One region of the Afipia sp. GW822-FHT03D08 genome, then DNA from elsewhere that is predicted to be linked to it. Evidence: predicted binding sites of a transcription regulator. Region 1 holds the regulator's gene; each other region holds the start of a gene.
What was found. Region 1 encodes PhoB, which activates phosphate uptake and scavenging genes when phosphate is short. Its sites were predicted from a motif close to TGTCATNNANCTGTCAT; they were not measured.

Region 1 (2,266 bases):
CTCTCGCGTCTCTGGACGAATGCGCTGGCTCTCCTCGCCGCGCAGCACCCGTGAAGCGGTGGATACGTCGACCCCCGCCATACGTGCAACATCGGCTAGCCTCGGCCTCATCGATTCCTGCATCCCAAACGACGTTAGCGCGGCGAGCGTAGACTTGGAGGCTCTATAAAACAAGCAAGCGCAAGGCCCGGACTCGACGCATTCCGGCCGTCAACGTACAAGGCTTGAGCGGTCGAAAACCGGATTGGCCTGGTTAAAAGACGGATGCAGCCATGAACGTCACCATCTATCACAACCCGGATTGCGGAACGTCCCGCAACACGCTGGCAATGATCCGGCAAAGCGGCATCGAGCCCACAATTATCGAGTATCTGAAGCAGCCGCCCACCCGCTCAGAACTGATCGAGCTCATTGCGGCGATGGGAGTTTCTGTGCACTCGCTTTTGCGCGAGAAGGGCACACCCTATGCCGAGCTTGGGCTCGGCGATCCGAAATGGACAGATGATGATCTGATCGATCAGATGCTCGCACACCCAATCCTGATCAATCGGCCGATCGTCGTGACACCTAAGGGCGTCAAGCTGTGCCGGCCCTCGGAGGCTGTGCTTGACGTTCTGCCAAATCCGCACATAGGCAGGTTCGTCAAGGAAGACGGCGACGTCGTCAACCCTGTGTGAGGCACGTCGCTGCCGATGACCAACACCCTGCTTATGCGAGGTGAAGGTCAGGCAACTTGCGACTCAGTTTTGCGAATCAGCCTTGGCGAAGCGATCGTCAAGCGCGTAGCCCGCGCCACGAACCGTGCGGATCGGATCCGACTCGCGCCCAAGATTCAGCAGCTTCCTGAGACGGCCGATGTGTACGTCCACCGTGCGCTCGTCGATATAGATGTCACGGCCCCACACGCCATCGAGCAGCTGCTCGCGGCTGAACACACGCCCCGGGTGTTCCAGGAAGAACTCCAGAAGCCGGTATTCGGTCGGGCCCAAGTCGATCGGGCGGCCAGAACGGGCAACGCGCCGCCGGTCACGATCTAGTTCGATGTCGCCAAAGGCGAGAACGGTCGCGAGGCGTTCGGGACTTGCGCGCCGCAGCAGACCCTTCACACGCGCCAGCAGTTCCGGCACCGAGAACGGTTTGACGATATAGTCGTCCGCTCCGGTCGCAAGGCCCCTCACCCTTTCGCTTTCCTCGCCGCGCGCGGTCAGCATGATAATCGGAATCTGCTTGGTCTCGGGTCGTGCACGCAACCGGCGGCAAAGCTCGATCCCGGACAGGCCTGGAAGCATCCAGTCGAGCACGATGAGATCGGGAACATGTTCCTTGAGCCGGGTGTCCGCATCGTCGCCGCGGGCAACCGTCTCGACGTCGTAGCCCTCGGCATCCAGGTTGTAGCGAAGCAGCGTGGTCAACGCCTCTTCGTCCTCGACCACAAGAATTCGGGCGCTCATTTCAAGTCCTTTAGTTCGTCTTACAAATTAACTGCCTGACGCGGCCGTTGCAAAGTTCGTCATGTCGCCCTTCGGGCGCTGATCGAGCATCTGCTGGCCTTCGATCATGTAGAAAACCGTCTCGGCGATGTTGGTCGCATGGTCGCCGATCCGTTCAATATTCTTGGCGCAGAACATCAAGTGAATACAGAAACCGATATTGCGCGGGTCTTCCATCATATAGGTCAGAAGCTCGCGGAACAGGGACGTGCAGATTGCATCGACCTCTTCGTCGCCCTTCCAGACGGTCATCGCGGCAGGCAGATCGTGCGCCGCATATGCATCGAGCACCGACTTGACTTGCGACTGAACGAGGTCGGTCATGTGTTCAAGGCCACGGATCAGCTTCAGCGGATGGAAATCGCTGTCGAGCGCTGCGACGCGCTTGCCGATGTTCTTCGACAGGTCGCCGATGCGCTCCAGATCGGTGGCAACGCGCATCGAACTGACGATTTCACGCAGATCGACCGCCATCGGCTGGCGGCGAGCGATCGTCAGCACCGCGCGTTCCTCGATCAAGTGCTGCAGTTTATCGATCTCGAGGTCGGCCGCGACAACGCGCTTGCCCAGCGCGACGTCGCGCCGGATCAACGCATCGACGGAATCGACGATCTGCCGTTCTGCCAGTCCGCCCATCTCGGCCACGAGCCGGTTGAGTTCCTGAAGGTCGTCGTCGAACGCTTTGGCGGTATGATCTGAAGCCATGATATGTTTTCTCCCGCGAATGCGCGTCAGCCGAAGCGGCCGGTGATGTAATCTTGTGTGCGCCGGTCGGT
Region 2 (2,266 bases), 130 kb from region 1:
GGCGCGGCACCTGGGGCTGCGGCGCCTCTCGGCGAACGGCTGGGATCACTCCAGACGCGCTTGCGGGAAGCCGAACAGCGATATGAGAAATATCGCACTGACAGCCTGGCGATGATGGCTGGTGGTCAATCCAGTGCCGAGAAACAAGCCAGTGAGATATCCGAACAGATCGCCGCGGCCGAGGCCAGAGCCGGCGGCTTGCGTTCGACGCTGAATCAACTCCAGCGTGCCCGGAAAATCCTGGATGGCGGCGGAATTCCGGACCCTATCCGGGGAGGAGCAATCGGGACATTCAGAAGCCGTTACGCCGCCGCACGGGAACTGGAAATTGATCTTTCCGAAACGCTCGGACCGCGTCACCCCGACCTCGTGATCGCCAGGATGCGGGCGACCGAAGCCAGACGGCTGCTGGAACAGGCGATTCAGGATGGGGTTCAGTCGGCTGCAGCCGATCTGGAACGTACCCGCGCAGTGGTGACGCAACTCAAGAACCGCCTTGAAGCGTCAAGGCAAAATTCCGTCAAAACCAGCGAAGCGAGTGCGCGGCTCAAGGAACTGGAGCGGGACGTCGAAGCACACCGTGCTGCATACCAAGCTGTCCTCGCGCGATCTCAGCAACAGCGGCCGGACAACCCGGACGCGCGGGTCTTGAGCCGTGCAGTGGTCCAGCCGGAAACCGGCCGAACGTTCCCCATCGGGACCTTGTTCATCAGCTTGTTGCTCGGTCTTGGTCTGGGTGTCAGCCTGGCCTGGCTGCTTGAATTGATGGATGAGAAAGAAAGAGCGGAAGTACTGCGTTAGGTCGCCGTGTTTCTCGAACCATTCCAAGATCTTGTCCCGGCGTTTTATCCGCAGGCTTCAAAAGCTGCGGAACCCATGAATATTCGCGGACACCGCTCATCTGAAACCGAAGCGCGTCGTTGGGCCGATATGAAAGGTGTCATCCAACCTTCAAGTTAAAAGGTCAAAAAGAACCCCTGAGTTTCATAAGGGGTATGAGATGAGCGACATTACATTGAATTCCGGGGTTGCCGACGGGCAAACCATCGAGCCGGCTTCAAGGCCCAATCTCGATAAAGGTTTTAACCCACTGACCATGATCCTGTTTTTTGGCATCCTCGCCGCGGGTGCAATATTCGTTGCCTACAGCATTTACGTCGATATCGACGCTACCGGCACCAAGGTCACGACCTATCTTCCCTACATCCTGCTGTTTGTTGCGCTGCTGATTGCGCTCGGCTTCGAATTCGTCAACGGCTTCCACGACACCGCAAACGCCGTTGCGACGGTGATCTACACCCATTCGCTTCCGGCGGAATTTGCCGTGATGTGGTCGGGCTTCTTCAACTTTCTTGGCGTGTTGCTGTCGAGCGGCGCGGTTGCTTTCGGCATCGTCTCGCTGCTGCCGGTTGAGCTCATTCTTCAGGTCGGAAGCAGCGCCGGTTTCGCCATGGTGTTCGCGCTCTTGATCGCAGCCATCATCTGGAATCTCGGCACCTGGTACTTCGGTCTTCCGGCTTCCAGCTCCCACACGCTGATCGGCTCGATCATCGGCGTCGGCATCGCCAACGCGGTCATGCGCGGACGCGATGGTACCTCGGGCGTTGACTGGACCAAGGCCACGGAAATCGGCTACGCGTTGTTGCTCTCGCCGTTGTTCGGCTTCTGCATGGCGGCACTTCTGTTGCTGGTGTTGAAGTTCGTTGTTCGCAATCCGGCGCTTTACGCTGCTCCGGAAGGCAACAAGCCACCGCCGCTGTGGATTCGCGGTATCCTGATCGCGACCTGCACCGGCGTCAGCTTCGCGCACGGATCAAACGACGGCCAGAAGGGCATGGGCCTGATCATGCTGATCCTGATCGGCACTGTGCCGACTGCCTATGCGCTGAACCGCGCCTTGCCGGAATCGCAGGTCATCAAGTTCCAGCAGACGTCAGAAGCGGCGTCAAAGGTGATCGCTGCAAAGGGCGCCGGCCATAGCATCATCGGCGATCCCCGTCCGGCAGTGACTCAGTATGTCTCGCTGCACAAGATCAACGAAGGCACTTATCCGTCGCTGGCGGTTCTCGTGAAGGACGTCGGCGATCAGGTGCAGAAGTATGGCACGCTGAGCAAGGTTCCTGCCGAAGCGGTGGGTAACACCCGCAACGATATGTACCTGACTTCGGAGGCGATCCGCTTCCTGATGAAGGACAAGGAAAACGACCTCAGTAAGGAAGATGTCGCGACGCTCAACGCTTACAAGGGTTCGCTCGACAGTGCCACG
Region 3 (2,266 bases), on a different contig from region 1:
TGGTATCTTGAATTCTCGATCGATCGCCTGGTGACCGGCTTTAGACAACTCGGCTGGTTCATCACGCTGATGATCCCACCGGACCCCGGCACGTCGTTCCCCACCTATCTTGTCGCGATGGGGGAAACGCTGTCGATCGCGTTTCTCGGCACGTTGCTGGCGGCGCTGCTGGCGCTGCCGGTCAGCCTGCTGGCGGCACGGAACATCATTCCGTCAGTTTTCCTGCGCTTTCCGGTGCGCCGCTTTCTGGATTCGATCAGGGGCGTCGATATGCTGATCTGGGCGCTGGTGTGGATCAATGTCGTGGGACTTGGACCGTTTGCCGGCGTGCTGGCGATTGCGACCTCGGATTTCGGTGCGTTCGGCAAGCTTTTCTCCGAAGCTATCGAAGGAGCCGACCGCAAGCAGGTCGAGGGTATCCGCGCGGCGGGCGGCAGCAAACTACAGGAAATTCGCTTCGGTTTGATGCCGCAGGTGCTTCCCGTGCTGGCCGGGCAAATTCTCTACTTCATTGAATCCAACACGCGCTCGGCCACCATCATCGGTATTGTCGGCGCCGGGGGCATCGGATTGCAACTGGCCGAACAAATCCGTGTGCTGGAATGGCAGAAAGTCTCGACCCTGATCCTGATGATTCTGGCTGCGGTCGCTGTGATCGATTTGATCTCAAGCCGCCTGCGCTTAGCGATCATCGGTCGCGCCGGTGAAGCGCCGCACTAACTTTTAAGCCTTACTTGTTCTCGATGACGAACTGGACGCGCTCCGCCGCGAAGCGAGCGCGGGTGGTGAGCAGGGGCGTCCCATTCGGCTCCGCATCCAGGCTGTCGGCGACCAGAACAGGGCGGCCAAGGGCGAGATCAAGCCGCGTCGCATCAGCGGCATCGGCGATAGAAGCGGAGACATTGGTCCATTCGCGGCGATAATCACGCACGCCAAAATGCGCGAGCAGCTTGGTCATTGACCGGGTCTTCTCATAGACCCGCCCGCCATCGGTAAAGCGGCTTGCGTCGAGCCAGGTGGTTCCAAGACAGACTGGAACACGGTTCGCCATGCGCAACGCATCGATCCGGAGCAGCGGCGCATCCGTCCTGAGCCCCAGCCGTTTGGCAAGCTCGCGTGTCGCGGGTTCGACTGACGCACTCAGCAATTGACCGCTGGCCTCAAGACCCCCGGCGCCAACGATCTCGGAAAAACGGGTTCGCGAGCGCAGCGGGTAGGCTATGCGCGGAGCCTCGACATAGGTGCCGCTGCCACGCTCCGCGCGGACGAGCCCGCGCTCGGCCAGCGCCGCCAGCGCGCGCCGCACCGTGTGACGGTTGACACGGTGGATTTCCGCAATTTCCAGTTCACCGGGAAGGCGTGTATCGCGGGCATAGGTTCCGTCGGCGATGGCCTGCTCGATGGAATCCGCGACACGGCGCCAGAGTGCGACACCGGTCGCTGGCTCTCCTGACAAACTCATGGATGCAACGACATGTTTGGGCGGCCAATTCCAGACGCTGTGAAAATCATGGCGACGTCACCAATTTGTCATGGCGCTGCGTTACGAAGTTGTCTACTAACATAGACAACTTGGAATCGGCAAGCTGGACATGACCCAACCGCACGCCACACCGGAAACCTGTCGCCGTAAAGCAATGTCTGTGCTTGCGCATACCTCGACGGAGCGGATTTCCGCCTGCCTCGAAGCGCTCGATGTTCCGTCTCACGAAACAGCCCGGCAACCCGAGAACGGGCTTGTCATGGTTCGGGGCCGGATCGGCGGTGACGGCGCGCCTTTCAATCTCGGTGAGGCCAGCGTTTCACGCGCAGCGGTGCGGCTAGCCTCCGGTGAACTTGGCTTCGGCTATGTGCTGGGGCGGGATGGTGAGAAGGCGAGGCTGATCGCCTTGTGCGATGCGCTGATCCAGAACAGCGGTTTCAAGGCTGATATCGAACAAAAGGTCATTGCTCCGTTGCGTCGCGAGCTTGAAGACGCGCGATTGCGGCAAGCGGCGGAGACTGCGGCGACCCGCGTCGATTTCTACACGCTGGTCAGGGGCGAGGGCTGATGACACTCCATACCAGCCTTGACTCCAGTGGTGGCTTTGTCGATCCAGTAAAGTCATCGCAATCCGTGTTCCGCAGCGTGATGAACGCGCTGGCGCGCCCCGGCTCGGTCCAAACCGTCGCAGAGGGAGTTCATGCACCGTCGCCTATGATGACCGCCACTGCCGCCGTTTCGCTGGCCCTGTTCGACCACGATACGCCAATCTGGATTGACGAC

Region 2: AC1RM7_RS17085 (inorganic phosphate transporter) is a predicted target of PhoB. The motif match lies at 939-955, and genes of this name have one in related genera.
Region 3: phnF (phosphonate metabolism transcriptional regulator PhnF) is a predicted target of PhoB. The motif match lies at 1,518-1,534, and genes of this name have one in related genera.

The regions. Positions count from the first base shown of each region.
Region 1 is NZ_JBXANK010000002.1:586,566-588,831, forward strand. It holds gene AC1RM7_RS17690 (LacI family DNA-binding transcriptional regulator) at 1-123, opposite strand, end outside; gene arsC (arsenate reductase (glutaredoxin)) at 273-677, shown strand; gene phoB (phosphate regulon transcriptional regulator PhoB) at 741-1,451, opposite strand; gene phoU (phosphate signaling complex protein PhoU) at 1,479-2,195, opposite strand; gene pstB (phosphate ABC transporter ATP-binding protein PstB) at 2,222-2,266, opposite strand, start outside.
Region 2 is NZ_JBXANK010000002.1:452,363-454,628, reverse strand. It holds gene AC1RM7_RS17090 (GumC family protein) at 1-801, shown strand, start outside; gene AC1RM7_RS17085 (inorganic phosphate transporter) at 1,001-2,266, shown strand, end outside.
Region 3 is NZ_JBXANK010000001.1:182,284-184,549, forward strand. It holds gene phnE (phosphonate ABC transporter, permease protein PhnE) at 1-720, shown strand, start outside; gene phnF (phosphonate metabolism transcriptional regulator PhnF) at 731-1,462, opposite strand; gene phnG (phosphonate C-P lyase system protein PhnG) at 1,593-2,051, shown strand; gene phnH (phosphonate C-P lyase system protein PhnH) at 2,051-2,266, shown strand, end outside.